Regions from separate parts of the Comamonas resistens genome, predicted to be linked through region 3. Evidence: riboswitches for the same ligand, from Rfam matches in the RefSeq annotation. Region 3 holds a riboswitch; each other region holds the start of a gene.
The links. Region 3 has a riboswitch for cobalamin ahead of QMY55_RS09970 (TonB-dependent receptor domain-containing protein). Riboswitches for the same ligand answer to the same signal wherever they lie in the genome.

Region 1: it holds a riboswitch for cobalamin, as region 3 does, so the genes downstream of both, QMY55_RS13555 (TonB-dependent receptor) here and QMY55_RS09970 (TonB-dependent receptor domain-containing protein) in region 3, are expected to answer to the same signal.
Region 2: it holds a riboswitch for cobalamin, as region 3 does, so the genes downstream of both, QMY55_RS08180 (nitrite reductase) here and QMY55_RS09970 (TonB-dependent receptor domain-containing protein) in region 3, are expected to answer to the same signal.

What each region holds. Positions count from the first base shown of each region.
Region 1 is NZ_CP125947.1:2,898,317-2,908,903, forward strand. It holds gene QMY55_RS13545 (PepSY domain-containing protein) at 1-1,463, shown strand, start outside; gene QMY55_RS13550 (NADP-dependent isocitrate dehydrogenase) at 1,592-3,826, opposite strand; cobalamin riboswitch at 4,167-4,411, shown strand; gene QMY55_RS13555 (TonB-dependent receptor) at 4,562-6,673, shown strand; gene QMY55_RS13560 (ABC transporter substrate-binding protein) at 6,886-7,788, shown strand; gene QMY55_RS13565 (FecCD family ABC transporter permease) at 7,785-8,885, shown strand; gene QMY55_RS13570 (ABC transporter ATP-binding protein) at 8,882-9,739, shown strand; gene QMY55_RS13575 ((2Fe-2S) ferredoxin domain-containing protein) at 9,736-10,566, shown strand.
Region 2 is NZ_CP125947.1:1,759,693-1,770,279, forward strand. It holds gene cobM (precorrin-4 C(11)-methyltransferase) at 1-566, opposite strand, end outside; gene QMY55_RS08150 (cobalamin biosynthesis protein) at 563-1,021, opposite strand; gene cbiT (precorrin-6Y C5,15-methyltransferase (decarboxylating) subunit CbiT) at 1,018-2,217, opposite strand; gene QMY55_RS08160 (cobalt-precorrin-6A reductase) at 2,216-2,962, shown strand; gene cobJ (precorrin-3B C(17)-methyltransferase) at 2,976-3,752, opposite strand; gene cobI (precorrin-2 C(20)-methyltransferase) at 3,763-4,503, opposite strand; gene QMY55_RS08175 (precorrin-8X methylmutase) at 4,512-5,141, opposite strand; gene QMY55_RS08180 (nitrite reductase) at 5,125-6,396, opposite strand; cobalamin riboswitch at 6,599-6,837, opposite strand; gene QMY55_RS08185 (YbaN family protein) at 6,961-7,395, opposite strand; gene QMY55_RS08190 (enoyl-CoA hydratase/isomerase family protein) at 7,620-8,723, shown strand; gene QMY55_RS08195 (DUF72 domain-containing protein) at 8,858-9,943, opposite strand; gene QMY55_RS08200 (Tex family protein) at 10,123-10,587, shown strand, end outside.
Region 3 is NZ_CP125947.1:2,119,476-2,130,062, forward strand. It holds gene hemN (oxygen-independent coproporphyrinogen III oxidase) at 1-475, shown strand, start outside; gene QMY55_RS09940 (sulfite exporter TauE/SafE family protein) at 479-1,192, shown strand; gene QMY55_RS09945 (HD-GYP domain-containing protein) at 1,280-2,527, shown strand; gene QMY55_RS09950 (sensor domain-containing protein) at 2,581-5,028, shown strand; partial or broken gene QMY55_RS09955 (helix-turn-helix transcriptional regulator) at 5,103-5,734, shown strand; gene QMY55_RS09960 (cell division protein ZapA) at 6,186-6,560, opposite strand; gene QMY55_RS09965 (DUF904 domain-containing protein) at 6,601-6,810, opposite strand; cobalamin riboswitch at 7,065-7,303, shown strand; gene QMY55_RS09970 (TonB-dependent receptor domain-containing protein) at 7,377-9,296, shown strand; gene QMY55_RS09975 (cobyrinate a,c-diamide synthase) at 9,304-10,587, shown strand, end outside.

The DNA.
Region 1 (10,587 bases), 780 kb from region 3:
CCCTGTGGTTCGTCTCGGGCGTGGTGATGATGTATGTGGGCTACCCCAAGCTCACCGAGGCCGAGCGGCTCGCTCATCTGCCCGCGCTGGACCCGGCCTCCACGCTGCTGGCCCCGCAAGAGGCCTTGCGCAAGGCCGGCGTAACGCAACCGCTGGCCGAGCTGCGCCTGAACATGGGCAGCGCCGGCCGCGCCACCTATCTGGCCACGCCCCAGGGTGCGGGCACAGGCAAGACCATCGCCATCGATGCCGCCACCGGCCAGCCGCTGGGGCCGGCCAGCGCGCAAGCGGCCCTGGCCAGCGCGCGCAGCTATATGGCAGGCAACGCAGCGGCAGAGCCCAGCTATGCCGGCACCGTCACGGAAGACGCTTTTACCCATTCGCGCAATCTCGACGCGCACCGGCCTTTGCATGTGGTGGAGCTGGGGGATGCGGCCGGCACGCGCCTGTATGTCTCGGGCAGCACCGCCCAGGTGGTGCGCGATGCCTCGCGCTCCGAGCGCGGCTGGAACTATGTGGGCGCCTGGCTGCACTGGCTGTATCCGCTGCGCGGCGGCCTTTGGGACCGCTACTGGGCCGATACCGTGAACGGGCTATCGCTGGCCGGCATCGCGCTCGCGCTCAGCGGCACCGTGGTCGGCATCTGGCGCTGGCGCTTTGCCACGCGCTACCGCAGCGGCCGGCGCACGCCCTATCCGGGCCGCATGATGCGCTGGCACCATGTCTCGGGCCTGCTGTTTGCGGCCGTCACACTGACCTGGATTTTCAGCGGGCTGATGTCCATGAACCCGTGGAAGGTCTTCGACAGCCCGCGCCGCGCCGTGGATATGAAACTCTGGCAGCCAGAAGGCCTGACGCTGTCGAACGCAGTGCCACCAGCCATGCTGCTGGCTTCTGGGGAGCTGAAACAGCAAACTGTGCGGGAGCTGCGCTGGAGCCAGGCTCCGGGTTCCAGGCTTCAGGTTGTCGCCCATTCGGCTAATGGCAGTCGGCAAGTGCTCGATGCCGCAACCGGCCAAGCCTTGTCATATGACAAGGAGCAACTGCTGGCCGCTGCGGCACGGCTGTCGCAGGCACCCGTGGTGGATAGTCAGTGGCTGACTGGCTATGACTTCTACTACTACGCACGCGCCGACCACACCATGATGGGCGGCAGCGGCAAGCCTTTGCCCGTGCTGCGCGTGATATACGGGGATGAGCGCCGCACCTGGCTGCATATCGACGCACAGACCGGGCAGCTGCTGGGTCAGCTGGACCAGCGCCAGCGCCTCAAGCGCTGGTTGTTTGCGCTGTTGCACAGCTGGGACTGGCTACCTCTGCTGGAGCGCCGCCCCTTGTGGGACGGCGTCTTGATCGTGCTGAGTCTGGGCGGGCTGCTGCTCAGCGGCACCGGTGTGGTGGTGGGCTGGCGTCGATTGCGCAGAAAAGCTGCCTTCTCCAAAAAGAGAGCTGCCAGCGCCTGACACTGAATGATTTCAGAGGCCTTTTCATCTGAAATATATGTCTATTCAGCGCATGCAGCTCCCTTATCGATAGTACCCAGACGCAAAAAAGCCGGCAGCAAGCTGCCGGCTTTTGGCTAGTCAACGACTCAGGCTACCGAGGCGATGGCTGCGTTGAAGGTTGCGCTGGGGCGCATGATGGCATCCATCTTGGCCACGTCAGGCATGTAGTAGCCACCGATATCGGCAGCCTTGCCTTGCACGTCCTTCATCTCGGCCACGATCTTGGCTTCGTTCTCGGCGAGTTGCTTGGCCAGAGGCGCAAACTTGGCTGCCAGTTCTGCGTCCTCGGTCTGGGCGGCCAGAGCCTGGGCCCAGTACAGAGCGATGTAGAACTGCGAACCACGGTTGTCCAGCTCGCCGGTGCGACGTGAAGGCGACTTGTCCTCGTCCAGCAGCTTGCCCGTGGCCTCGTCCAGGGTCTTGGCCAGCAGCTTGGCGCGGCTGTTGTTTTCCTTGATACCCAGGTCTTCCAGCGACACGGCCAGAGCCAGGAACTCGCCCAGCGAATCCCAGCGCAGGTGGTTTTCTTCCACCAGTTGCTGCACATGCTTGGGCGCGGAGCCGCCGGCACCGGTTTCGTACATGCCGCCACCGGCCATCAGAGGCACGATGGACAGCATCTTGGCCGAGGTACCCAGCTCCATGATGGGGAACAGGTCGGTCAGGTAGTCGCGCAGAATGTTGCCGGTCACCGAGATGGTGTCCAGGCCGCGGGCCACGCGCTCCAGCGTGTAGCGCATGGCGCGCACTTGCGAGAGGATGTGGATTTCCAGGCCCGTGGTGTCGTAGTCCTTCAAGTAGGTCTGCACCTTCTTGATCAGCTCGGCTTCATGGGGACGGTAGGGGTCCAGCCAGAACACGGCAGGCATGCCGGAGTTGCGGGCACGGGTCACGGCCAGCTTCACCCAGTCGCGGATGGGAGCATCCTTGACCTGGCACATGCGCCAGATATCACCCTCTTCCACGTTCTGGCTCAGCAGCACTTCGCCGGTGGCGATGTCCACGATATTGGCCACGCCGTCTTCGGCGATTTCGAAGGTCTTGTCGTGCGAGCCGTACTCTTCAGCCTTTTGCGCCATCAGACCCACGTTGGGCACGGTGCCCATGGTCTTGGGGTCGAAGTTGCCGTGCCACTTGCAGAAGTTGATCATCTCCTGGTAGATACGGGCAAAGGTGGACTCGGGCATCACGGCCTTGCAGTCGTAGGGCTTGCCATCGGCCGCCCACATCTTGCCGCCCACGCGAATCATGGCAGGCATGGAGGCATCGACGATCACGTCGTTGGGCGAATGGAAGTTGGTGATGCCCTTGGCGGAATCGACCATGGCCAGACGCGGACGATCTTCCTGGCACTTGTGCAGGTCACGGATGATCTCTTCGCGCTGCGATGCGGGCAGGGTTTCAATCTTTTCGTACAGATTGGCCATGCCGTTGTTCACGTTCACGCCCAGCTGATCGAACAGCTTGCCGTGCTTCTCGAAAGCTTCCTTGTAGAAAATCTTCACGCAGTGGCCGAACACGATGGGGTGAGACACCTTCATCATCGTGGCCTTGACGTGCAGCGAGAACAGGATGCCGGACTCTTTGCAGTCTTCGATCTCCTTTTCATAGAAGGCGCACAGGGCTTTCTTGCTCATGAACATGGAGTCGATGACTTCACCGTCCAGCAGCTTGACCTTTTCCTTGAGCACGATGGTCTTGCCGGACTTGGTTTCCAGCACCATCTTCACGTCACGGGCCTTGTCCAGGGTCATGGACTTTTCGCCGTGGTAGAAGTCGCCCTCGCTCATGTGCGACACATGGGTCTGCGACCACTGCTTCCACTCACCCATGGAGTGAGGGTGCTTCTTGGCGTAGTTCTTGACGGCGGCAGGGGCGCGGCGGTCGGAGTTGCCTTCGCGCAGCACGGGGTTCACGGCAGAGCCCAGGCACTTGCTGTAGCGCGCCTTGATGTCCTTTTCTTCGTCTGTCGTGGGGTTCTCGGGGAAGTTGGGAATCTTGTAGCCCTTGAACTGCAGCTCCTTGATGGCAGCAGTCAGCTGGCCCACGGATGCCGAGATATTGGGCAGCTTGATGATGTTGGCTTCGGGAGTCAGCGTCAGCTTGCCCAGCTCGGCCAGGTTGTTGGGAGCGCGCTGCTCTTCGGTCAGGAAGTCGGGGAACTCGCCCAGAATGCGGCCGGCCAACGAGATGTCGCTGGTTTCCACATTGATGCCGGCAGGAGCCGCAAATGCGCGGATCACGGGCAGGAAGGCACTGGTGGCCAGACGAGGTGCCTCGTCCGTCAAGGTGTAGATGATGGTGGGTTGCTGCGTACTCATCTCTTGTCTCAGGTAATGAAAAGGTGGGGCGTGCCTTGGGCCTTCATCCCGAGCTTGCGCAATGGGGCCTGACACAGCAGGAAGCATTGCTATTTTTTTGCAATGCGTTCCCACGATACAAAATTCTAAGCGCAACCGGTGCAAATTTTTTAAGTCTTGTACAAGACCTAGGGTTTTACATTCACTTTGCCACCCGGTTTTCATTGGGAAATCGGCCAATATCCTTCATTTTCCAACATGTAAAAAATACCGCACTTGATTTGCAAGCAGCTTCACGCTTGCGCACTGCAATATAATTTCGCAATTCGAAAAGCAGGTCTTTGCGTCTTCTGGCAAGACTTGCGTTTCGAAAGCAACAGGTGCCCGAATTCCATTCGGGTTAAACGGGAACAGGGTGCAAAGCCCTGGCTGCCCCCGCAACGGTAAGCAGATCAAACTGTTTCAAGGCTCGCGTCTGACGCGCGGGCCAGTCACTGGTGTTCTACGTGGCCTCATCGACGAGGTGCGCGGCAGCACCGGGAAGGCGAAACAGCATGCCTCGCGCAATCTGCCAGCCCGGATACCGGCCTGTTGAGCGCTGCGCCGCGCGGGCCTTGGCCCAAGGGCCAGCATGTGCAACGACCGCCTGCGGGGTGCAGCGTGATGGCAACAAGCTGATCGCAGGCGCTTTGCAGCGCGGTGCGCCCCAGCATGAAATCGTCACAAGCAAGCAGGCCGGTCAGCTCTCGCTGAACCATGAAATATCTTGTCCTGCCTGCCGTGATGATCGGCCTGGCACCTGCAGCACTGGCTATTGCCGCAGAAACCCGCGCCGAAGAACGAACCGGCCTTCCCCCGGCGCAGCTGCCCACAGTACAGGTCACCGATACCGCCGAAGGTGGCCTCGGTCTGTCTCTGCCCAGCACCTCGGGCAGCCGTACCGGCATTGCCACCCGTGACCTGCCAGCCAGCCTGGAGCATGTGAGCGAGCAGACCTGGCAGGAGCGCGGTGACAGCCGCATGGCCGACATCATCGGGCGTACCGTGGGCATGACACCTTTGTCCCCCACCAGCTACAGCAGCCTGTCCTTTGGTTCGCGCGGCTTCACCGGCACCAACTCGGTCGGCATTGCCGAAGACGGCGTACGCCTGGGCGTGGCGTCCAGCACCACCCCCTACCCTGCCAACAGCTGGGGCTACGAGCGCGTGGAAGTGCTGCGCGGCCCTGCCTCCATCGTCTACGGCACGGGCACCGTGGGCGCGACCGCCAATATCGTGCGCAAACAGCCCACGCGTGAGAGCGTGCGTGAAGTTCTGCTCGGTACCGGATCGCACGGCAGCGCCAAGCTGGGTCTGGGCGCAGGCGGCGCCCTGAGCGACACGCTGAGCTACCGCCTCGATGCCTACGGCCACTACACCCGGGGTGAACATGACATGGCGCGCGCCAGCGGCGGCAAGCTGATGAGCACGCTGCGCTGGCAGCCCACGGCGGCCCTGCGCATGGAGCTGCTGGCCGATGTCAGTGACGAAAAACCTGCACACTACTTCGGCACGCCCACCGTGAACGGCGCCATCGTGCCCGAGCTTCTGGGGCGCAACTTCAACACCGCCGACAGCGATATCCGCATCAAGGACAAGCGTGTCCGTGCCCGCGCCCAGTACCAGATCAATGACTGGGTCAGCGTGAGCAACGAGCTCTATCGCTTCAAGGCCGACCGCTACTGGCGCAATATTGAGGCGTACCAATATCTGCCAGCAACGCAGCAGCTGAGGCTGGGCGATTACCTGGAGCTCTCACATGACCTGGAGCAGACCGGCAACCGCCTGGAAACCGCCGTCAACGCAGGCGCTCACAAGCTGGTTTTGGGATGGGAGGTCAACAGGGCCAAATTCAACTTTGCCCGCAACGACTATGCCGGCAGCGACCTCATCGGCGTGAACAGCCCTTCGCTCACCTACTGGCCTAATTCATCGCCCTTGCTGCCCAGCTTCACCACGGCGGCCACTACCCACGACTTCTACGCCGAAGACGCATGGTCGCTCGGCGATCGCTGGCTGCTGCTGGCCGGCATTCGCCGCGACATGACGGACTTTGACCGCAAGGATCTGACAGGGCCTAATTCTTTCGGCAAAAACCTGGGCGGCACGGCATGGCGTCTGGGCCTGACGCACAGGCTCAACGCGCAAACCAGCCTCTACGGCCAGATCTCGCAAGGCCATGACCCCGTCACCAATGTGCTGACGCTGAATCTCGCCAACAAAGACTTCAAGCTGACCACCGCCCGCCAGGTGGAAGTGGGGCTGAAACAGCAGTTTGCCCAGGGTCAGGGCGAGTGGACGGTCGCTGCCTACCGCATTGAGAAAGATGACATTGTCACCACCGACCTCATCACCAAGCTGCAGTATCAAGGTGGCAGGCAGCACTCTCAGGGTCTGGAGCTGAGCGGCGTTCTTCGCCTTTCCCCCAACTGGCGTCTGGAGGGCAACTACGCCTTGGTCAGTGCCCAATACGATGAACTCGTCAAGAGCGGTGTCGATCTCAGCGGCAAACGCCCGTCGAACGTGCCGCGCCAGACCGCCAACCTCTGGGCTCACTACACCGCCGCAAGCGCCATCGGACGCTGGCAGGCATCGCTAGGCGCTCGCACCGTCAGTCAACGCTTTGCAGATGATGCCAATACCGCCAGTTCTGGTGGCTACACCGTCTGGGACGCAGCGCTGAGCTGGAAGCCTCAGCCGCGTGCGACTTATCGCCTGTCGCTGCGCAATCTGAGCGACAAGCTTTACACCTATTCAGCGATCTCCGGCACTCAAGCCTACCCAGGCGAAGGTCGCCGCGTGGATCTGACTGCAGAGTTCACGTTCTGACCGCGGCTGTCGCAACCATAGCGATTTGATATCAGGAGCTGCTACCGCATGTTGTTCCTTGCATTGACCCTTGTTTAACAATGAAAAACTGTTGCTGCAAGCGTAGAACGCTCTCCTATCTGAAGCACTCCACGGTTGCAGTGCTGGCATGTCTGGCACTGCAGGCCTGCACCGACCATCAAAGCCCGACAGCAAGCCCATCTGCAGGCGGCATGGCCAGAGCGCCCATCACGGTGGAGGTCTGCGGCCAGAGCGTGGTCTATGACAAGGTACCGCAGCGCGCCGTCACCCATGGCATCAACATCACCGAGATGTTTCTGGCCCTGGGCCTGCAGGACCGCTGGGCGGGCTACGGAGGCCTGCGCGACATCAAGCGTCTGCCCGCAGAAATGCGACCGCTGCTGGCCCATGTGCCCGACCTGTCCAACCAGGGCATGAACCTGGAGACGCTGCTCAATGTTCAGCCCGACTTTGTCTTCAGCGGCTGGGCCTATGGCTTTCGCCCCGGGCAGATCACGCCCGCCAGTCTCAAGGAGATGGGCATTGCCAGCTATGTGCTCACAGAATCCTGCATACGCCAGGTTCAGCGCGAAAAGGTATCGCTGGAAGACACCTTCAACGACCTGCTCAACCTGGGCCGCATCTTCGATATCGAAGCCAGGGCAGAAAAGCTGGTGCAGACCCAGCGCCAGCAGCTGCAGCAGATTCAGGATGCGCTCAAAGACGTTGACTACAGGCCCAAGGTGTTTGTCTTCGACAGCGGCACCGACATCCCCGTGACCACGGGCCGCTTCGCCATGCCGCAGGCCATGATAGAGGCCGCTGGCGGGCGCAATATTTTTGATGATCTGGACAGCAGCTGGATGCGCGGCAACTGGGAAGACGTGATTGCACGCGACCCGGACTGGATTGTGATCGTCGATGACGACAGGCCCACACCCAGCGGTAAAACCCAGTTTTTGCTGAGCAAGCCCGAGCTGGCCCAGGTCAAGGCCATACGAGAGAAAAAGCTGCTGCGCCTGGAATTTGCCGAGGCCACGCCCGGCCCGCGCAATGTCGCCGCCGTGCAGCGTCTGGCCCATGCGCTGCATCCCGAGAAAGTGGCGCTGCCATGAATGTCCTGCCCGGGATCGCCGCCCCTTCGGCATTTTTTGCACGGCAGCGCCAGCAGCTGGCGCTATGGATACTGGCCTTGGGCGCCGCTTTGCTGATCTCGCTGACGCTGGCCATCACCCTGGGGCCGGTACGCATTGCGCCGCTGCAAGCCTGGCAGATCACCGCGCATGAGCTGGGCCTGCATCTGGGGCTGGATTGGCAGCCCGGTCAATGGAGCATTGCCCAGCACCAGATCGTCTGGCGCGTGCGCCTGCCCCGCGTGCTGCTGGCGGCCCTGGCGGGCTCCGGGTTGGCACTGGTCGGCGTCGCCATGCAGGCCATGGTGCGCAACCCCCTGGCCGACCCTTATCTGCTGGGCGTGTCCTCGGGCGCATCGGTAGGCGCCGTCAGTGTACTGGCCTTTGGCGCCCTGGCTTTTGCGGGCGAGCTGGCCCTGCCCCTGGGCGCTTTTGGCGGTGCCTTGGCCGCCTGCACCGCCGTCTATTTTCTGGCGCTGGCCAATGGCCGGCTGATGGCAACGCGTCTGATTCTGGGCGGCGTGGCCATTGCCTACTGTCTGGGTGGCATCACCAGCCTGATCGTGCTCACGGCCGATCAGCGCGAGCTGGCCAACTCCGTGCTGAGCTGGACGCTGGGCAGTCTGGCCGGCACCCGCTGGGACGAGCTGGGCCTGCCCGCGGCCCTGCTGCTGGCAGGCATCGTCCTGCTGCTGGCCCAGGCCCGCTCGCTCAATGCCCTGCTGTCTGGCGAAGAAACCGCCGCAACGCTGGGCGTGGACACCACCAACACGCGGCGCTGGCTGTTTGTGCTGGTCTCTTTGGTCACCGGCGTGCTGGTGGCACTGACCGGCCCCATCGGTTTTGTGGGCCTGATCGTGCCGCATATCACCCGCATGCTGGTGGGTTCGGAGCACCGCCGGGTGCTGCCCGTCGCGGCACTGATAGGAGCCATCTTTCTGGTCTGGGTCGATGTGTTTTCCCGCATCAGCTTTGCCCCGGCAGAAGTGCCCGTGGGCGTCATCACCTCGCTATTGGGTGGCCCGTTTTTCATCTGGATGCTGATGCGCAAAAGTGCGCGAGAAAGGCTGAACGCATGAGCCGCCCGGCCGTTCCGAAGGCTCATAGCACCGCAGCGCATCAGCGCGAAGGTACCCCAGTGAGCGAGCCTTCGGTCTCCCCTCTTCTTCAGGCCCAGGCATTGCACTGGAAGGCCGCCGCCGCGCATATCGTGCGCGACATCAGCCTGCAGGTGAGCCGTGGCGAATTCGTGGGTTTGCTGGGCCCCAACGGCAGTGGCAAGTCCACGCTGCTGCGCATGATCTACCGCATCCTCAGACCCGCCAGCGGCACGGTCTGTATGCAGGAGCGCGACGTCTGGCGGCACAGTGCCCGCGACAACGCCCGTGCCATGGCCGTGCTGGCACAGGAAAATGCCAACGAGTTCGATCTGCGCGTGCGCGATGTGGTGCTGATGGGACGCACGCCGCACCAAAGCGCCTTTGACAAAGACAGCGCGCAAGACTTTGCCATCGTCGCCCAGTCGCTGGCGCGAGTGCAGGCCCAGCCACTGGCCGAGCGCATGTTTTCCACCCTCTCGGGCGGTGAAAAGCAGCGCGTGCTCATGGCCCGCGCACTGGCCCAGCAGGCACCGCTGCTGGTGCTGGATGAGCCCACCAACCACCTCGACGTGCGCCACCAGTTCGAGCTGATGAATCTGATTCGCGGCCTGAGCCTGACCACTTTGGCCGCTCTGCACGAGCTGCCGCTGGCCGCGCATTACTGCGACCGCATCTACCTATTGCAGCACGGTGCACTGGTGGCGCAAGGCACTCCGACCGAGGTGCTGACGCCCGAGACCATTGCCCGTGTCTACGGCGTGCGCGCCCAGGTGCACACCAGCGCACGCACGGGCAAGCCCGTGATCGAATTCATGCCGGATGAGCTGCTATGACCCAGACCTGCACTGAGCCCACGCCCTCTTTACCTGCAGCCAACGCCTGCCTGGCCATCGTGGTGCTCAGCCGCGGTGCGGCCTATGCGGGCGGCCTGACGGAACTGAGCGACCTGGCAACACAGCTTGAGGCGCGGCTGGCCGCTGCACAAACGCCCGTGCTGCGTGTGCAACCCGCCTTTGTGGACCGAGCACAGCCTGCCCTGCCCGAAGCGCTGGACCTGTGCGCCGATGCCGATCAGATATTGATCCTGCCCGTCATGGTGCCCGACGAGCCTTCGCTGCGCCGCTGGCTGCACAAGCTCATCATGCGCTGGCGCGCCAAGCAACAGGCTGGAGGGCAAACCGGCAAACACGCCCCTCGCATCGTGTTTGCTCAACCCCTGCTGCAGTTGCCGGCGTTGGCCGAGCTGCTGGCCGCCACCATTCCCAGCGCGCTGCAGCAGCCCGATGTGCCGCAATTGCTGGCCGATGAAGACTGGGAGCGCGACCCCAAAGCCTGGTCCCAAGTGCCGGAGCACCAGCACCATGTGCTGTGGTGCGTGGGCCCGCGCTGCGCGGCCAAGGGAGCCGTCGCGCTGTGGCCGCAACTGGCACGCACCGTGCAGCAAACCCCGCTGCTCAAAAAGCAGGTGATGCTGCTGCAAACCAGCTGCCAGTACCCGTGCAACCACGGCCCGCTGATGATCGCCTACCCCGAAGGCGTGTGGTACGGCCCCATGGATGCCGCGACGATCGAGCCCGTGCTGACAGCCCATGTCCAGCAGCAGGACTGCCCTCACGAACACCTGCGCGTGCATGGACCACAGCCCGCACTGCACGAATAATTTTTCCCTGTCGAATTTCCC
Region 2 (10,587 bases), 360 kb from region 3:
ATGGCTGCAGGGCAGTCTGGGCCATAGTGCTTGCTCAACTCCTGTTGAACCTCTTGCGCCACATGTACCGAAAGGTGAATGGCCAGCACGGCGCCCGTGGCGGCAAATGCGGCCAGTGCTTCACCTTCTGGCATGCTTGACGCGCGGCCCGAAGTGCGGGTCAGAACCACGGACTGGCAGGATCCCGGCAGCGTCAACTCTGCCTCAAGCGCGGCGGCGACGGCGCTGAAGGCTGGAACACCGGGTGTGACCGTATAGGGAATCTGGCGCTCGCGCAGGCAGCGAAGCTGCTCACCCATGGCGGACCAGATGCTCAAGTCACCGGAATGCAGGCGGGCGACATCCTGGCCCTGGTCGTGGGCCGCTTGCATCTCGGCCACGATCTCGTCCAGGGAAAGAGGCGCCGTGTTGATCAGCCGCACATCGCCAGGGCAGTGAGCGAGCAGCTCGGTGGGAACCAGCGACCCTGCATAAAGGCAGACAGGGCAAGCGGCCAGCAAGTCGCGGCCGCGCACGGTGATGAGGTCGGCAGCGCCGGGGCCGGCGCCAATGAAATGAACTGTCAAGAAAAAGCTCCGGTTTCCAAAATGTGAGAGTGTTGCGTGCCCCTGGCAATCGCAAGAGTGGCGCGTCTGTCTTCAGACACGATGCGCTTTGCCAATAACAGCGGGTTGCTTAGTGCGTCGGCACTTCGATGGGCGGCGAGCAAGGCCAGAGCTTCCGATACGCTGCCCGTGGCAAAACGCTGCAGCAGACGCTCGGAGGTGGAGGGCGTCTTGATCTGCTGTATGTCTGACTCTGCATGGCATGACCACTGAAGGTCCGGGAAAGTCAGATCGGCCCAGCTTTCGAGGGCGATGGCTGCAACTGTCCTGGCCTTGGAGTGCAGGACAGAAAACGATACAGGGCCTTGCCAGGATTTCAGCTGGGGCTGATGTTGGCAGGCCTGGAGCCAGCAACTGCTGAAAGAGTCTTGTCCCGCATCCGACTTGAAGCCCCAGCCAAGGTAAATAGTGGTCATGGAGAGTTGCTCCAGATCCATTGAATGATGGGGCGCGCGGCTTGCCATGAGTGCATGCGGCCAAGCGGCACGGCCTCACTCCATTGCAGCTGCAGCAACTGGCCGCCATGTGTCCGATGCAGCTCCATCAGGAGCGCTTGAGTCTCCAGCGCCACCGCGTTGACGACCAGGCGCCAGCCCGAGCCAAGCCTTGCGCAAAGCGCATCAAACAGCTCCTGTGTGAAGCCGCCCCCTACAAATACCGCCTCTGCTGGGGGCTGTATTGCAGACAGGGCTGAAAGCGAGTCGCCATGGATCACTTTCAGCGGTACTGCGTAGCGCCTGGCATTCAGCGAGATATTGGCTACGCGCTCGGCATGCTGTTCCACGCAAACAGCATTTCCTCCTGCCAGGCACCACTCGACCGAGATCGAGCCAGAGCCCGCCCCCAGGTCCCACAAGCACTCGCCTTTGCGAGGTGCCAGTGCCGCCAAGGTCATGGCCCTGATGGGGCTTTTGGTGATCTGACCGTCGTTGGCAAATGCCGCGCTGCAGCGGCCAGGCACTTGTGAAAGGCTGGCACCTCCCCGTGCTTCAAAGGCCGCAGCAACGGGTGCGCTCATGGGCATTTCGGTCAGGCTGGCGCTCAGTTCCTGCGCCAGACCTTCCCGCATGTTCTGTGCATCACTGCCAGCTTGAGAGATCAGCCACATAGGGCTGTGGCCCCAGCCTTGCCCGGTCAGCCATGCAGCCATTTCCTGTGCGGCGGCGCCGTCGCGCAGCAGGCAGATAAAGCGCTGGCCTTCGGCCAGCAACGGCGTCATCGTCTCGAAGCTGCGCGCATGCAGGCCCAGGCAGTGGGTATGTTCCTGGGGCCAGCCCAACTGGCCGGAAATCCATGAAAATGTGGACGGCAACGGGTGGTTGCGCCATTCCCCTTTTTCAAGGTGCTTGGCAATCGATGCGCCTGCGCCGAAGTGAAATGGATCGCCCGAGACCAGCATGGCGACCTGCCTCTGCTGGCGTAGCTCAAGCACGGGTTCCACGCTGAATGGAACAGGCCAGGGGCGGCCACGGCTGCCGACCTGCGCCAGCTCCAGATGGCGTGGGCTGCCAAATACCAGCTCCGCATGGTTCAGGTCTTGCAAAGCGGCAGCACTCAGGCCCTGCAAACCAGACGGGTGGATCCCGATGATTGAAAGCCACGGATTGGCCATGACCCAAGTTCTCCTGTTAGGCGGCACTTTTGATGCCTATGTTCTGTCGACCAAACTGCATGAATCTGGCATTGCTGCGGTGTACTCCTATGCGGGAGCAACCCAGACGCGGCGCACGCCGGCATTGCCGATGAGGGTGGGTGGCTTTGGCGGCGTCGAGGGCTTGCTTGCCTATCTGCGAGACAAGCAGGTCACTCATGTGATCGATGCCACACACCCTTTTGCGGCGCAGATGAGCCGCAATGCCATTGCCGCCTGTGCGGCGGCGGGAATTCCTCTGCTGTCCATGGAGCGCCCTGGCTGGAGCCCGCAGGTCGGAGACCGCTGGATTCGGGTGCCGGACATGGCCGCCGCAGCCCAAGCTCTGCAGCCGGGTGATGGACGTGTCTTTCTGGCCATTGGCCGCAAGCAACTGGCCGCTTTTGCAGGCAAGGCTGAGCAGCATCATTTCGTGCTGAGGGTGGTGGATCAGACCGAAGAGGCTCTGCCCTTGCCTGCAGACCGCTATGAGCTGATCGTTGCGCGCGGGCCGTTTCAGATCGAGGACGAAATCGCATTGCTCAAGCGCCATGCCATTGATTGCATTGTCAGCAAGAATGCCGGCGGGGCCGATACCTATGCCAAGATTGCAGCCGCCAGGGCATTGCATATACCCGTCATCATGGTGGACAGGCCCCAGCTGCCGCAGCGGCCTCAATGCCAGACTCCCGAGCAGGCGATGAGCTGGCTGAAGAAGTCGCTCTGAGGCTGCGGAGCTTTCAGGCATATGAAGGCATCTCGTAGCTGCGCGGCGTGTAGACATGCCGGCCTATCCGGCGGGTCAGGCGATTGCCCACAATCACCAGGGTTCGCATATCGGCCATCTCGGCCTTGGCCGATGAGAGGGATGTGACGGTGACGGTCTCGTCGTCTCTGCTGACATTGCGGGCAAAGCAGATCAGCCGCTCTGGCTCGCACTCCTCGCGCAATACCTTGAGGGCTCTGACAAAGCCTTCGGGTCGCGACCTGGAGCAGGGGTTGTAGAAGGCCATGGCGAAATCGGCCTGTGCGGCCAGACGAATACGACGCTCTATCACGGCGGCGGGCTTGAGGTTGTCCGACAGATTGATGGTGCAGAAATCATGGCCCAGCGGTGCGCCCAGACGGGCTGCTGCGGCCAGCATGGCCGTGATGCCTGGTTGTACCTCGATCTGCAGGGCACTCCAGCGCTGGCGCTCGTCGGGGCTTGCGTGTTCCAGAACTTCGAACACGGCACTGGCCATGGCAAACACACCGGGGTCGCCGGACGAGAGCATCAGCACTTTCCTGCCTTCGGCTGCGACGTTCAAGGCGGCTCTTGCGCGGTCAAGCTCCTCGCGGTTGTCGCTGGCATGCAGGCGCAGATGGGCCAGGCCCGACAGGCGTTCAACGTAGGGGAAATAGCCAAAGGCATCCGTGGCCTCGGCAATGGATTTTTTGACCTGCTCCGTCAGCAAGTCCGCATGGCCCGGGCCAAGGCCAACCACGCAAAGCTGGCCTGTGATTGCATTTGGCATGGGATGCTGCTCACATGTCATTGGCAGGGCGGCGACCTTGGCCGTGCACGATCACGATGGCGAAATACGGGCAGCGTTCGGGCGCGTTGCACAGCGGCATGACTTGCTGGTCGCTCATCGTGCCGTTGATGACCAGCCAGGCCTGGTCCAGCTTGCCTTGTTCGGTCAGCAGCGTGCGAATGCGATTCAGGTGACGGCCCACCTTCATGATGACCAGCGCGTCGGAGCGCGCCATATGTTCGCGCAGCGGTGCATCGGCCAAGGTTGCGGGCAGCACGCTCATGACATCGTCGCCCCAGGTCATGGGGATGCCTGTGGCGTGCCAGCAGCCCACCATGCCTGGAATGCCGGCCAATACCTCGACCTGGGCAATGCCCGCTTGCTGCAGGCGCACGTAAAGATGCATGAAAGAGCCGTAAAAAAACGGATCTCCCTCGCAGAGCACAACCACTTCCTGGTCCTGCGCCAGCTCTGTCAGCCGGGACTGCCAGTCCAGATAGAAGTCCGAGAGCTGGGCGATATAACGAGGATCGTCATGCGGGATCTCCGTGGTCAACGGATACTCCATCGGGTATTCGGTGACCTGTGCATGCAGCATGCCGTTGACCAATTGTCTGGCCTTGCCCGGATGGCCACGCTTGCGAAAGTAAGCCACGTGGCGCGCATTGCGCAGCAGTCGATCGGCTTTCACGCTCATCATCTCTGGGTCGCCAGGGCCAAGGCCCACGCATACGATTTTTCCGCGATTCATCACTGACCTCACTCTATGGGCGTGGCCAGCGCATTGACGGCCGCCACGGTGATGGCCGATCCACCCAGGCGGCCCTCGACAATGGCAAAGGGAATCTGCGCCCACTCGCGCAAGGCAGCCTTGGATTCCGCTGCACCCACAAAGCCCACAGGGCAGCCGATGATGGCGGCGGGGCGGGGGCAGTCAGGATCTGCCAGCATGTTCAGCAAATGAAACAGGGCAGTGGGGGCATTGCCGATGGCGACCACTGCGCCTTCCAGCCGGCCGCGCCACAGCTCCAGGGCTGCAGCGCTGCGCGTATTGCCCATGGTCAGGGCCAGCTCGGGAGTGCGTGCATCCTGCAGCGTGCAGATGATGGGGTTGTTGGCCGGTAGCCGCTTGCGGGTGATGCCTTCGCTGACCATGCGGGCATCGCAGAGGATGGGGGCACCCGCTTGCAGCGCCGCCTCTGCAGTTACCGCAAAGTCCGGTGAAAAATGAATGTGAGAGGCCAGCTCCACCATGCCTGCGGCATGGATCATCCGGCAGGCCACGCGCTCTTCCAGTGCGCTGAAGCGCGCCAGATCGGCTTCGCGGCGGATGATGCTGAAAGACTGACGGTAAATCTCTTCACCGTGCTTTTCATATTGATAGCTCATGGATCAGTTTTTGTATTCCTGCGGGCTCTGATGGCAGGGCCTCACAGGGGATTTGAATGGTGGGGCTAGCGAGCCGGCCGGGCGGGCCGGCGTTCAGCAGCAACTGACCCGTATTGCCAGTGCTGGCAAAGACGACGGCGGTGGCGTCGCCGGGCAGCGCACAGAGCTTGGGGCAGCCGCTGATGTGCATCTCCGTGCCTTCCCGCGTATGCGGCGCAAGCTGCAGTGCCAGGGTCTGGGCAGGAATCAGTGCCTGTGTGCATCCGGGGCTGCCGGTACAGGCCGAGACGCGGTTGCGGGCATCTGCTGCATCGGTCATCCAGTGGGCAGTGCTCAGTGGCGCCGCTTCGAGTTCGCTGCCTGGCAGCAGCAGGGAGCGCCAGGGCGTAACCCTGATTTCCGTCTTGGCAGGCAGGCAGCCTGCCAGTTGCTGCATTGCCGGTGCGTCGATACGGCCAAGGGGGGCGCCTATGACCCAGTCATGTCCGTGCAGGCCGGGCTTGACGGGGCGCGCGAATGCTTCGGCGCCGGGCGCTGCTGCATATTGTGGAGCGGTTTTGAGCACCGACAGCTCAGGCTGCTGAGTCTTGAGCAACTGATGCAGCCGTGTGGGCGCTGCACCTGCGGCCGACATGCGCTGGCGTGCGAACCAGATGGCGACTTGCAGGGCAGCATCTATCGCTTCCGCGGCAGAGGTATAGCCATATCGCTTGCTGGAATCGCCCAAAGAGAGGGCATAGCCGAGCCCTGCCTGGTCCGGCTGAACCCATAGACGCAGATCTGCCGAGATGCCCCTCAGGCTTTGTGCCGGGTCATCGACCAGCAGGCCAAACTTGCTGGGAAGCGCCGTCATACCTTGCTGTTGCAACGCGCGTGGGCTCAGGTGCTGTGCCACGGCCGCAGAAAGCAGGTCTGCCAATTCGTGGGTCCGATCCCGGACTTGGTAGAAAGGGCTGCAGTGGACGGCAGGGGCCAGGTCGGCATCGACATTGGCAGGTACCAGACCTGCATCGATCAGCCCTGAACGCAGTGCCGTCAGTTGCGCGTCTTCCACTCCGCGCAACTGGACATTGCCCAGGCGGGTCAGCTCCAGCTGTGGGTGGGCATGCGAGAGTGCGAGGCCGGAAAGAATACGCCACTGCGCGGCACTGATGGAGGCGCAATGCGGGCGTATGCGCACAATCCAGCCATCCTGGGCCTGCATGGGCCGCCAGGCGGTTGGGCACCATCCCTGCACCTTGACGGAGTCAGCCATGGCAAGCCGCCGCCGCTATCGCGCAGATGTCGTCGCAAGCGGCGGGCCGCAGTCGCGCCAGCCAGAGAATTCCTCGCACCATGCCAGATCCACAGTCGGTCAGGCCGATACCCGGGCCGGACGATTGATATGTGCAGAGGAAGGAGGTGAGGAGATTGGCGGCGCAGCTGCACCAGCCCATCAAGCCACATGCAATCCCGCTGCGCCTTGTTCACATCAGGCCGGTCTCCGGACTTACAAAGCTCAACTCGGAAGTTGAATTCAGAGACGTCTTCCCGCTTTCGCAGTGACTGTCATTGCACGCAATGACCTGTGTCTGAATATCTTTGATTACCGTTGCGGGTGCAGTGCAGGAATATCGGGCTGGGCCGATCACCTGCTTCTCGTTTCATTTCCTGCCGCGCAAAGCGGCCAGGAAACACCTGTGATCAGCGTGAATCTTAAGCGATAACTTTTCGCGCTGAGTCTTCAGGCCCTTTGAAATTTGCATTGGCTCGGCGGATTGCTCGTTCTGGGGAGGATGTCGGCAGAGAGGATGCGCAGCTTATGGCCCCAGTTTGGGCTTCAGGTTTGGGGTTCGGGCCGCAGCCATAGCCAGATCAGTACGCAGCCCATGATGCTGAGCGTTACGGCCGTCAGCCAGGGCTTGTGAGAGACATAAAGAATCAGTGTGCCGCTCAATAGCATGCTGGCCGTCGCCGTCCATTTCACGCGGCGGCTGACATGTCCGCCCGCATCCCAGTTGCGCAGCAGAGGGCCGAAAATGTGGTGGGCGTAGAGCCAGCGATGCAGCCGGGGTGAACTGCGTACAGCCGCCCAGGCCGCCATGAGGATGAAGACCGTGGTCGGCATGCCGGGCACGACAGCGCCTATCAGCCCCAGCAGCACGCAGATCAGTGCAAAAGCCATCAGCAGATAGCGCACAGGAGCCGAAAGCGGTTTGGGCTCCAGGCTTCCGGTTTGGGCTGATGTGTCGGGCTGGGGCGGGAGATCGGTCATGAAAAGCAGCTGAAAAGCGGCAATGTGGGAGGCAGGGTGGTCTGGGCAAGGTCGCTTCCAGAACGCTTCCCATATTAGCCAGCTCAGGCGCTGGTATGGTTTTTCCCGTTCCCGACAATGGCTGCATTTGTCACGTCCTTGTCCCAGCTGGCGTGGTCGGGCCTCGCATAATCAGTCGTCAGCCCCAGGCCTCTACATGGCCCAAGATTCAAGGAGTAACAACAATGACGACCACCCCGAGCACGGACTCGCCCGAAGTGATTGCCGAAGTGCGCGGCAAGCTGGGCATGATTACGCTCAACCGCCCGCGGGCGCTCAATGCGCTGTCTCTGGGCATGGTGCGGGAACTGCTGGCAACGCTGCTGGCCTGGCAAAAGGACCCGGCAGTGCTGGCCGTGGCCATTCGCGGCAGCAACAAGGATGGCGTGTTTGGCGCATTCTGTGCGGGGGGCGACATCCGCTTTCTGCATGCGGCCGGCAGCAGCGGCAATCCGCAGCTCGAAGACTTCTTCACCGAGGAATATGCGCTCAACCATCTGATTCACACGCTGGGCAAGCCCTATATCGCTTTCATGGACGGCATCGTCATGGGCGGCGGCATGGGCATCAGCCAGGGCGGCTCGCTGCGCCTTGTGACCGAACGTACCAAGATGGCCATGCCCGAGACGGCCATCGGTCTGTTCCCCGATGTGGGCGGCGGCTATTTCCTCTCGCGCTGCCCCGGTGCGGTGGGCGAGTGGCTGGCGCTGACGGGTGACACCATTGGCGCGGGTGATGCCCTGGCCTTTGGCCTGGCCGATGGCTGTATTCCCCTGGATCAGCAGGCTGAGCTGTGGGAGACGCTGGCGACAACGGACTTTGCCAATGTCGATGCGCTGAACGCCGTGGTGCGCTCGCGCTTTGTGAGCGTGGAGCCCAAGAGTGCAGAGCACCTTGCCGAAATCAATGCCTGCTTTGCGCAGCCCACGGTGGCCGCCATCGAGCAGGCACTGCAGCAGGGCAGCGACTGGGCCCGCGCCGAAGCAGCCACGTTGCGCAAGCGCTCGCCGCTGATGCTGCATGTGGTGTTGGAGCAGATTCGCCGTGCGCGCCGGATGACGCTGGCCCAGGACCTGCGCATGGAGCGCGATATGGTGCGCCACTGCTTCTATCTGCGTCCCGGTCAGAGCGAGACGGTGGAAGGCATTCGCGCCCTGGCCGTGGACAAGGATCACCATCCGCGCTGGAGTCCCGCCAGCATTGAAGATGTCGGCGATGCGCAGTGGCTGGCGTTTTTCGACAGTCCCTGGCCCGCGCATTCCCATCCGCTGGCGCAGCTCAAGGACTGACACTAGGCAGCGGTTGGCACGGCCATTGACAAAGCCTGGCGGGCCCAACTGCCGGGCTTTGTTTTTGATAGCTGTCAGCGCTTGATGGGAAAGCGCTGAAGCCGGTTTTGATGCGGACTGTGAAAGACAGGCTTCTAACGGGCAGCAGGCAGATCGGCAATGGCCTGGGCCAGCAGGGCGATGGAGCGCGGCGCACAGCCTTCGGCATCATTGCTGATGGTCACAAAAGCGGGCTGCCCGGCGCCGGTGATTCCCTTGACGGTGCGGGCCAGCCACTGGCGGGTGTGCTGGTCTTCGCTGCGGATTTCGCAAAAGGGCTCGTGCTTTTTTTGCGCATCGGCATAGCCATAGGCGCCAAAGCTGCGGTTCAGGTTCCAGCGGCAGACCAGCGGACCGGGCCATAGCGCACGCAGTATGGGCAGTTGCTCTTCGATGGGCGGCATCTTGCCGTGCAGGCCCAGGCAGAAGGTCGCGCCATGAGCCTTGAGCGTATCGACCAGGGCGGGGCCCAGCAGTTCCGGATCGCGCAACTCCACCGCCACAACCACCTGCGGATGCTCGGCCAGCGCCTGCCGCACGGCGGCCAGCATCAGGCCCAGCTTGCCGAAAACCAGACCGGGACGGCTCAGCAGCCCCCAGGGCAGGGGGCTGAGCTGGAATACCAGTACCGCCAGCCTGGAGCCCAGACCTTCGAGTGTGGGCTGGACAAAATGCTCGACAGCCAGGCGCGGGTCCAGAAAAGCCGGATTGTCTTCGCGTGGCTTGCCTTCCTCGGTGCGCACCTGGGCATCGGTCACGCCGGCAGGGCATTTGACGACGAAGCGAAAGTCCTCATCCACCTGGGCTGCAAACGCCGCGTACTGGCTGGTGGTCAGCGGCCGCCAGAAGGTGCGATCCACACAGATGGTGCGCAGCAGCGGGTGCTGGTGATAGGCGCTCAGGCCTTTCCTGGCCAGTACGTCCTTGGAGTAGGCTCCGTCCCAGACCAAGCCCTCCCAGCCGGGATAGGACCAGGTCGAGGCACCCATATGCAGATTGGCAGGCAGCTGGGAAGCCAACTGCGCATATTGCATGGCCTGTGGGGCCAGGGCGATATCGCCGCGCCGGGGCTTGCGTGTCTGGAGTTCGGGCTCCGCGACTGGCTCAGGCAAGGTCTGTCCCGGGCTCGCCTTGAGCGGCGGCTCATCGGCAAAGAAGTCGTCCTGGAACAGATCTGGCATGGTGCCAAGGATTTTAATGAAATTGGCAGTTGGCGCTTATATGGCAAGCGCTGATAGCTATGAAATCCATAGTTTTTAAGCTTTGCTTGCACTTTGCCTGCCCATTCCGCCCGGTGTGGCGGCATGCGTATGGCAAACTCATTAGCTTTCTATATGGCACGCCGTGGGGCGAGTATCGAATGCAAAAAATCATTGGTCAGATTGCTCAGGAACTGGATGTCAAGCCGCAGCAGGTCAGTGCGGCGGTGGAGCTGCTGGACGGCGGTGCCACGGTTCCGTTTGTGGCCCGCTACCGCAAGGAAGCCACGGGCGGGCTCGACGACACGCAGCTGCGCACGCTTCATGAACGCCTGACCTACCTGCGCGAGCTGGAAGACCGCCGCGTGACCGTGCTCAAGGCCATTGACGAGCAGGGCAAGCTGACCGATGCGCTGCGCCTGGCGATTGCCAGTGCGCCGACCAAGCAGGAGCTGGAAGACATCTACCTGCCGTTCAAGCAAAAGCGCCGCACCAAGGGCCAGATCGCCAAGGAGTTCGGCATCGAACCCCTGGCCGACAGGCTGTTCGCCGACCCCACGCTCGATCCGCACAAGGAGGCCGAGGCCTTCTGCAAGCCTGCCACCGTGCTGGATGACGGCAAACCC
Region 3 (10,587 bases):
CAAGCGCCAGGGGCGTCTGCACCGCAATTTCCAGGGCTACAGTACCCAGCCTGACTGCGATCTGATTGCGCTTGGTGTCTCTGCAATCGGGAAAGTGGGGGCTACCTACAGCCAGAACGTCAAGACGCTGGAAGAGTATTACGACGCTCTGGACAGCGGCCAGTTGCCCGTGCAGCGCGGGTTGGCCTTGTCGCGCGACGACATGGTGCGCCGTGCTGTCATCATGGCGGTGATGTGCCAGGGCGCTGTGCTGTATGAGCCCATGGAACAGGCCTGGCTGATCAACTTCCGTGAATATTTCGCCCCGGAGATGAAGGCGCTGCAAGAGATGCAGGCCAACGGCTTGCTGGTGCTGGAGGAGGAAGGCTTCCATGTCACCGCGCTGGGCTGGTTCTTCGTGCGTGGAGTAGCCATGCTGTTTGATCGTTATTTACAGGCCGACAAGAACCGCACGCGGTTTTCACGCATCATCTAGCGCATGTTGTTTTCGCTGGTTTGGACTGCTTTGATCATGGGGCTCGTGGGTGGGCCCCATTGTCTTGTCATGTGTGCTGCTCCTTGCAGCGTGGTGACGTGCGGCAGTGCCGCCAGCCAGGCTCAGCAGATTGTTGTGCATGGTCTGCGCAAGCGCCAGTGGCTACGCAGCAGCCTGTTTCACCTGGGGCGTGTCGGTGGTTATGCCCTGCTGGGGGCCGTGGCTGCCGTGGCCATGGAAAGCCTTTCCTGGCTGACCAGTCAGACCACAGCATTGCAAAATCTCTGGGCTCTGATGCATGTAGTCGTCATGGCCTGGGGCCTGGCCATGGTGGTGCAGGCCCGCCAGCCGGTCTGGTTGGAGCGTGCCGGCCGTTCTGCCTGGGCCAAGGTTCAGCCCTGGGTCAGCGCACCAGGCGGCAGCCTGGCTGCGGGTTTTGCCTGGGCTCTCATGCCCTGTGGTCTGTTGTATTCGGCCGTGCTGGTGGCTGCGCTCAGCGGCGGTGCCTGGCAAGGTGGTTTGTCCATGGCTGCATTTGCGCTGGGCAGTGGCGTGTGGCTGGTGGGAGGGCCATGGCTGTGGCGTCTGAGCCAGAGCAAGGTGAATGTTCTGCGCGCGCAATGGGGTACGCGCATTGCAGGCCTGATGCTGATCGGCGTGGCAATATGGGCGTTGTGGATGGATTTGGTCTACAAACCGAGTCTTTGGTGCCGATAAGTCGGTCAGGGCGCAAAACTTCCGGTCTCTTTTGTTTGAAGGTTACGGAACTGCGCATAATGCAACATCTTGTATGACTCGCTCAAAGTGAATCGATTCGTCGCTATTGATATCGGACAGCTGCGCATAGGCATGTATGTTCATCTGGGTGTGGGCTGGCTCAGGCACCCGTTTCCCGTCAATAGCTTCAAGATCACGACCCAGGAGCAATTGAAGACCCTGCAGTCCCTGCAACTGGGTCATATCGAGTTCGATCCAGCGCGCAGCGATCCGGAGGTCACGGAAGAACCCGCGGCCGACAAGGTGGAGCCAGAAAATTTCCCGCAAACCTGTTCACTCGAGAATTGGCGCACGGCGATGCAGTCCGTGCAAAAGCGCTTCCAGTCCGCGCTTGCCTGTTTTGATGCCGTCCAGGCCATGGTGCCGGCAGACCTGCCCGCAGCGCGCTCGGGCAGCGATGAAATGGTTGGCGACTATGTGGTGCAGCTTGCCAGCGAGAGCGACATCAGCCTGCATCTGATGTTTGAGGGCGGCCGCAGCTCGGCCAGCGTGCATGGTCTGAACACCGCTGTGATGAGCTTGTTGCTGGGCAAGGCATTGGGCATGCGGGACCAGGCTCTGCAGGATCTGGGCGTGGCGGCTCTGCTGCATGATCTGGGGAAGATCCCGCTCCATATTCCTGCTTCGGATTGTGCCTTGAATCAAATGGCAGCAGGCACCGCCCAGCCCACCTTTCCCTATGTACACCATGTAGGTGAGTCCGTGGCGCTGACGCAGGCCATGGGTTACGCGCCTGCGGTCACCACGGCCATCGCCCAACATCATGAATGGGCCGATGGCAGCGGCTTTCCGCTGGGCCTTCTGGCGGCAGACATGGATATGGGAGGGCAGATACTGGGCCTGGTCAACAATTACGAAAGATTGTGCAATCCTCCAATGGCCCTGGCGGAAACCACGCCACATGAAGCCTTGGCCAGCCTGTATGGTCAATATCGTCATCGCTATGCACCAGAGGTGCTGCGTGCCTTGGTTCAGACACTGGGTGTTTATCCGCCAGGCTCGTGGGTGGAACTCTCGGATGGTAGCCAAGGCCTAGTGGTCTGCGTGAATACGCGGCAGGCTCTCAAGCCCTCGGTACTGGTCTACAAGCCCGAGGTTGCCCAGGACAGCCAGCAGGTGATCGATCTGGCGCAGCAGCTGGAGCTGGGTGTCCGGCGAGGCCTGCACAAGACACAGGTATTGCCCAAGGCTCTGGCAACCCTACAGCCCAACCAGCATTTATGCTATTTCTTTGATAGTTCGGCTGCAACCTCTGCAGAGAAGGTCATACCGTGACAGCGCAGCCGCTTGCCATCTCGCACTGCCTGGACAAGGCCCTGTTCACCGCCATGCTCGACGGGCTGCAAGAAGCCGTGTGGCTGTTGGATGCGCAAACACTGCGGGTCTTGCATGCCAACGCGGAAAGCATGGCATTGACAGGATATGAGGCGCAGACAGCGCTTGGCCTGCATGTAGATGTGTTGTGCGACACCCTGGTGCAGAAGACTTTCTGGCAGGATGCCAGCAACTGGCGCTACGGCGCACGTTTTCTCTCGCAGATTCTGCGCTCCGATGGCTTGTCGTGCGCCGTTGAAATGTCGGTGCGCTGGCTCGATGCTTCGCCGGCGATGCTGTTGCTGTCCATGCTGGACCGAAGTCAGCAACTGGCGCATGAGGTTGAGCTGGAGACATTGCTGGCCGAAATGCGTGCCACGCTGGAGTCCACCGCCGACGGCATTCTGGTTTGCGATTTGAAGGGCGGCATACGCGCCTTCAATCACCGCTTTGCCCAGCTGTGGCAACTGCCTTCGGAGCTGCTGACGCAGCGGGACGATGCGGCCATTTTCGCGTTCCTTGAGTCGCAGACCATCAGCAGCGGCAGCGAGTTCACCTTGTTGCAGGAGGCGCCCGACCTGTCTGCGCCGGAAATCACCGAAGTCCTGCAGCTGCGTCAGGGCCGCGTGATCGAGCGCCGCTCCGTGCCTCAGCTCAGCCGTGGCGTGGCCATTGGGCGTATCTATTCCTTCAGGGACATCACCGCAGAATCACTGGCTGCCAGTGAGCAGCGTCTGGCTGCACGTGTTTTCGAATCCAGCCTCGATGGCATCTTCATTGCCGATGAGATGGGCCGGATTGTGCAGATCAACCCGGCGGGACGCCGACTGCTGCAGGAGGCCCATGTGCTGGGGCAGTCTGCCTGCGAGTTGTTCGAGCCCGACGATGGGGAGGCGATGGATTTGCTGGCCCTGGCGCAGGTGCGCTGGGAGACAGGGGGGTTCTGGGAAGGCGATCTCTGGCTGCGAGCCGATGGCGACCGGCCGCGTTGCGCGGTCTGGCTGTCCTGGGTCCCATTGCGGGATGGCTATGGCTGCGTGGTGCAGAGCATTGGCTTTATCCGCGACATGACGCAGCAGCGCAGTGCGCAGAAAAAGATCGAAGAGCTGGCCTTCCATGATGCACTGACAGGCCTGCCCAATCGCCTGAGCCTGACCCATTATGTACAAGCCTGCATCGTCCAGGCTCAGCGCACGAACGAGAGCTTCAGCATCCTGTTTCTCGATCTGGATCGATTCAAGATCATCAACGACTCGCTGGGTCATGATTTTGGCGACCGTGTCTTGCGTCTGGTGGCCGAGCGGCTTGGCGGCTTGCTACGTCCCAACGATATGTTGTGTCGCCTTGGTGGTGATGAGTTCGTGCTCTATCTGCATGGCTGCAGTGGCGAGGATGCGGCCAAGGTGGCCGAGCGCATCCTGGAGAGCATGCGCCAGCCCTTCATGCTGGACGGGCTGGGCTTTTCCGTTCAGTGCAGCATTGGTGCGGCCCAGTTCCCTGCCGATGGTATGACCCTGGACGAATTGATTCGGCAGGCCGATATCGCCATGTACCGGGTCAAGGAGCGCGGGCGGGGAAATTTCAGCTTCTATCAGCCCCAGATGAGCACCGGCTTGCTTTCGCGCATGAAGCTGGAGCACGCCATGCGCCAGGCATTGGACAAGGGGCATATGGCGGTTTACTTCCAGCCGCAGGTGCATATCCAGTCGCAGCGCATTGTGGCGGCAGAAGCCCTGCTGCGTTGGACGGACCCCGATCTGGGCGTGGTGTCGCCGGCCGTTTTCATCCCGCTGGCTGAGGAGTCCGGCTATGTGGTGGCATTGGACGCCTGGGTGCTGGAGCAGTCCCTCAAAGAGGCTGCGCATTGGCTGGCTCAGGGAACGCCCGTGAAGGTATCGGTCAATGTCTCTGCGCTCGAGTTTCGTCAGCCTGACTTTGTCGAGCGGCTGGTGCAGGTGCTGCATGCCAGTGGCTTGCCGCCGCAGTGGCTGGAGCTGGAGCTGACCGAAAGCATTTTGCTGCAGGACGTGCAGGAAATGTCCATGCGTGTGCACCAGATTGCAGAGCTGGGTGTGGGCCTTGTGATCGACGACTTTGGCACCGGCTACTCCAATCTTTCCTATCTGAAAAAGCTGCCGATCTCCAAGATCAAGATCGATCAGAGTTTTGTGCGCGGCTTGCCCCATGAGGCCGAGGACAAGGCCATTGTGGGAGCCATCATCAGCATGGGGCAGGCACTGGGGCTGGAGACGGTGGCCGAAGGCGTCGAGACGCAGCAGCAGTGCACCTCCATTGCGCAGATGCGGGGTGATTATTACCAGGGCTATCTATGCTCTCCCGCTGTGCCTGCACCACAGTTTCGTGAACGCTTGCTGCAGCAAAGCGCGCAGCCTGGTCACTGGTCGCTGCCTGCAGATGGCGTACCGATATCGCCGCTCATACAAGGCCACACCGTTGACTGACAGAGCTGCCATGCATCCATCGTCTGTTTTGACGATGTGGGTGCTGGCCTGTATTGCAACAATTTCAGCTTATGCATCTGGCGGTCAATCGCGATAGGCAGCTGATCTCGCTTTATGGTCGTGCCACGGCGCAGCTCATGGTGGGCGTGGTGATTCTGGATCAGAACGGCATGCTCATAGAGAGCAACTCCGCAGCCACCAATATTCTCAATAGTGCAGATGGCTTGCGGGTCAAGGCCGGTGCGCTGGAGACGGCCTACGCCAACCAACGACAACCGCAAACTGCAGCGTCTGATCCGCGATGCACCAGAGTATCCGCAGGACCTGCCTCGCAGCATGACGGAAGGTATGTCTGTGGGGCGTCAGTCGGGCCAGCTCAATTGGGGGGCAGAGCACCTCATCCGATGAGTGGACGGAGGGCAAACAACGTCCCTGCGTGGCCGTATTTGTGCGCGATACCACGGGGCGGCCTGACCCATCCGTCAAGCTGGCCCAGCAACTGTTTGAACTCACGCCCGCCGAGACATCATTGGCCATTCAGCTGGCCAATGGCCTGTCGTTCGACGAGGCGGCTCAGGCGCTCAGTATCCGCCTCAACACGGCGCGCGCGCATCTGCGTTCGATCTTCTCCAAGACGGGTGTGAGGCGCCAGACCGAACTGGTACGCCTGTTTCTCAATAGCGTGGCCTGGCTGGGCAGCCATTGAGAGCAGCAAGTGCCACTCATTACTCGCGCTCCGTCGCAAGCCGCTGTCTTTGACGCGAGCACTGCAGTGCGGTTCTGGCGGGTGGCGAAGGCGAAGTGTGATCGCGAATAAAAAAGCCCGCTGATGCGGGCTTGGGAAAGCGATCGAAGCTGCTGTGATGTGTCAGTCGGATGCGGTCAGCAGCTTTTCAAGGAATGTGGTGTCTGCAAATGCCACCGGCTCGTCATCCTGAACCGGGGGTTCAGGTGGGCGAGGGCAACCTATCGTTGGGTTCATCTGACGCGAGACGATCACGCTCAATAGGTGATGTACCAAGCCCGTGCTCAATGAGCATTGGTTCAAGGAAATATAAAAACCGGCAGATTTGCAGACGAGGCTATTTTAACGGGGATTGCCCAAGCTGTGACTTGCAAAACAGCTTTGTCTCAAGGTTTTCAGGCTTTGACAGTTTTCACAAAAGACGTGTGTCATTTTCCAGGGCCTGGTCCAGACGCAGCACGAGTTGTTCCGCCAGTTCCTGCTGGCGCTGCTGCTCTGCCAGCTCAGCCTCGCTGGCTTCGGCGGCTGGCTCGTGTTGCTGGGTCTGATCTTCGTCCTGCGCATGGCTTTGCTGAGGCAGCTGTGCATCGCGGTCCAGCACATCGAATGCCATGTTCAGCGCTGCCAGCACGGCCACGCGCTCGCGCGAGCGCACCTTGCCAGAGTCGCGCACACGAATCATGGCTTCATCGACGCGGCGGACGGCCTCCATCACGCGTTCTTCTTGACCATCGGGGCAGGTCAGCACATAGCTTTGCTGCATGATTTGCACATCGATCTGCTTCATGGGCATCTGTGACTGGGTCTGGAGTTGGAAGGTGACTGCGTCACTCTCCCTGGTTGGCGGGCAGGCGTTCGATCAGGGCATCCACGCGGGCGCGCGCAGCTTGCAGGCGCAGGCGCAGCAAATCACGCTCCTGGGTGAGGGCAATGACCTGGTCGGTGAGCAAGGCATTGGTGCGCTGGAGTTCCTCGTGGCGAACCAGCAGACGCTCCACGCGCTCGGCAATGAGATCAAGAGAAGGCTGGGGGGTCATAGACTCTGCCATTGTAGGTCTTGCCGTCCGTAGGTAGGGCATTAATTTGCACGCAAAACCTGACTGGATATATGTTGACCAGGCGCGGCGGCAAGGCGGCGGACGGAGGTTAGGCATATACATTGCAGATCAGCGCCTGATTTTCATAAAATCGTAGCGCGATATGCTTGCGGCGTCTGCATAAACAGTGGTTTTAAGGTAAAAAATCGTCACCTGACTCCTCTGGATGGAGGATGGCGCCAAGGTTTACTTCATTACAATGTCCGGCTGTTGGTGCTCGAGGCGGCTGTTCTGCTGCTTCAGTTCAACGGGAAGCAGGGAGGTGCGTCACATGGCTGGTGCACCGGGCCTGCGCTGCCCCCGCAACGGTCGGCGAATGGAATGCCTGTGCATTCCTCCTTTTCCCTGATAGTCACTGGCGCCTGGGCGTTGGGAAGGCTGGCAAGAGGACGATTCGCCTAGCCCGGATACCGGCCAACATTGGTGTGCCCGCCGTAGATGCGAGCATGTATTGCCCAGTGCCGGCGGGTAGGCTGGCTTGGGCGTCTTTGTGTGATTTGCTTCCCATGAGTTCGCAATATTTGCCTCTGTGCGCTTCTTCTGCACAGGCGGCTTCGGGTGCGTGTGCACGCACGGCCTTCGCAATCCGTCCCACAATTCTGGCCACTGTGCTTCTTGCTGGCGGTGTCCAGGCCCAGCAGCTAGCGTTGGCCGATACCGCTACTTTGCGGGAGACCGTCGTCACTGCAAACCGAGTGGAGCAGCCTTTGTCGGATCTGGTTGCCGACATGTCCATTGTCGACCGCGAAACGATAGAGGCTGCAGGAGCGGCTGGCGTTGCCGATGTGCTCTCCAGGTTGCCCGGCGTGCAGATGGTGCGCAACGGCGGACTGGGCTCCAACTCCAGCGTCTATCTGCGTGGAGCCGACAATCGTTTCACTGCGGTCTACATTGACGGAGTGCGCGTGGACTCCCAGTCCACTGGCGGAGCTTCCTGGCAGGATATCCCCCTGGAGGCCATTGACCGCATCGAAGTGTTGCGTGGCCCGGCTGCGGCCGTCTATGGCTCGGATGCGATTGGCGGCGTAGTGCAGATCTTCACCAAAAAGGGCGAAGGCAAGGCCAAGCCCTATGTAGGACTGGGCTGGGGAAGTCGCGGAACCGTGAAGGCGCAGGTTGGCGTCAGCGGCGGGCAGGCTGGCTGGGATTACAACCTGGGCGTGTCGCATGCCAGCAGCAATGGCTTTAACTCCAAGACCTCTGCCGATGCCAACCCCGATGCGGATGGCTATCGCAGCAATGCATTCAACGGCCGCATCGGCTATCAAATCAACCCCAATCAACGTGTTGAGGCCACGGCGCTGACCAGCTATATGAATGCTGGTTACGACGTCAGCGCAGCCGATGATCGCAGCATCTACAAGATGAGTGCCGTTGGCTTGAATTGGCTGGCCAAGTGGAGCGATGTCTACAGCACACGTCTGCAGTACACGCAGTCACGCGACTTCTATCAGACCAAGCCCAGCGTCTATGAAACCGATACGCGTTTGCACAGCTATCTGTTCCAGAACGAATGGAAGCTGGGTACGCAGACGGTGACCGCAGCGCTTGAGCGCCGTGAAGACAAGCTGGTCAACAACGGCCTCGATATCGGCAGTCGCAGCCGTTCCCAGAATGCACTGGCGCTGGGCTATGGCCTGCACGAAGGAAAGCACACGCTGCAACTCAATGCGCGTCATGACCGGGACAGCGAATTCGGCGGCCACACCACGGGCAGCGCGGCTTATGGCTATGAGTTCATGCCCAACTGGCGTGCCACGGCATCGGCGGGGACCGCATTTCGCGCGCCCACGCTGTATCAGCGCTTCAGCCAATATGGCGATGCCAGCCTGAAGCCTGAAAAAGGTCGCAATGTGGAGCTAGGTTTGAAGTGGGGCAAGGGCAGTGACAGCTTCTCGGCAACCGTCTACCGCAACAACCTCTCCAATCTCATCAACTATGTGGGCAAGACCGGTGCTTGCCCTGGCAATACTGGCCCCTACGGCGGTTGCTATGCCAACGTCGCCAATGCCCGCTACGAAGGCATCACCCTGGCAGCAACCACTCGCCTGGGCGTGGTGAATCTGCAGGGTTCGGTGGACTTCCAGAATCCTCGGGATACCGACAAGGACCTGCAACTGGCCCGCCGCTCCAAGCGCTATCTGAACCTCTCGGCCGACACCATGCTGGCGGGGTGGAAGCTGGGGGCGGAGATGCAGGCTGCCAGCAAGCGTTTCGATGATGCGGCGAACACAAGAGTCCTGGGGGGCTACACGTTATGGCATCTGACGGCGCAAAAGCAGCTGACACCTCAATGGAGTCTGATAGCGCGTATCAATAATCTGACCAACAAGAGCTATGCGCTGGCATATGACACCATGACCAAGGGGAACTATGCCACCGAAGGCCGTAGCGGCTATATCGGCGTGAAGTGGGAAGGTAATTGAGACCGTCATGACATCCGCTGATATGCATGGGCCTGTCGTTCGCTGTCCCGCTGTTCTGATCAGCGCCCCGGCTTCGGGCCAGGGCAAGACCACAATCACGGCGGCACTGGCGCGGCTGCATGCGCGCCAGGGGCGCAAGGTGTGTGTGTTCAAGTGCGGGCCGGATTTTCTGGACCCGTACTGGCATGAGCTGGCCAGCGGCAACCCCGTGCATTCGGTGGACCTGTGGATGACGGGTGAGGCCGATGTGCGCCAACGTCTGCATGAGGCAGCGCAGAGCGCCGACCTCATTCTGGTCGAGGGCGTCATGGGCCTGTTCGACGGCAATCTCAGTGCGGCCGATCTGGCTCAGCGCCTGGGCTTGCCGGTGCTGGCCGTCATCGATGCTTCGGCGATGGCCGGCACTTTCGGGGCGCTGGCCTATGGATTGCAGCATTACCAGCCCGGCTTGCGCTGGGCCGGCATGTTGGCCAATCGCGTGGCGACGCAGCACCATGCAGACCTGCTCCACAAAGGTCTGCGCGATCCCCAAATGTGGCTGGGTGCCATGCCCAGTGTGCAATTGGGCGAGGCTTCACCCAAGGCGCGCACGGCAGCGCTGCTGCCCGAGCGGCATCTGGGCCTGATTGCAGCCCATGAGCTAAGCGATGCGCTGCAGCGTCTGGATACCGCAGCCGATGCGCTGGCCCGGACTCCACTTGGCCAGCGGCCCTGGAGCGCAGAGCCTGGGCAACCCAGTTCCAGTTGGCAGGACTGGTGCGTGGACTTCGCGCAGCCAGAGTCAACGGGCGGCCAGCCAATGCTCAAGCCCTGGCTGGCCGGCAAGCGCATCGCCATTGGGCGTGATGCGGCTTTCTCTTTTATCTATCGCGCCAATCTGGACTGCCTGCAGGCCATGGGGGCGGAGCTTTGCTTTTTCTCTCCGCTGGCGGGCGATGGCTTGCCTGACTGCGATGCGCTGTGGCTGCCGGGCGGCTATCCGGAGCTGCATGCGGCGGCACTGTCTGCCAACACCGGTTTGCGTGATGCCATAACCGGGCATGTGAAGCAGGGCAAGCCCTTGTGGGCCGAATGCGGCGGCATGCTGGCCTTGTGCGAATCCGTGACCGACTTGCAGGGGCACAGCCAGCCTTTATGGGGTGTGTTGCCCGGGCGGGTTGTCATGCAAAGCCGCCTCGGTGGCCTGGGCATGCAGCAGCTGGCGCTGCCCGTGGGCTTGCTGCGCGGCCACACTTTTCACTACAGCCGTCTTGACACGGATATGCAGTTCAGCACCCGTAGCAGCCGTCCG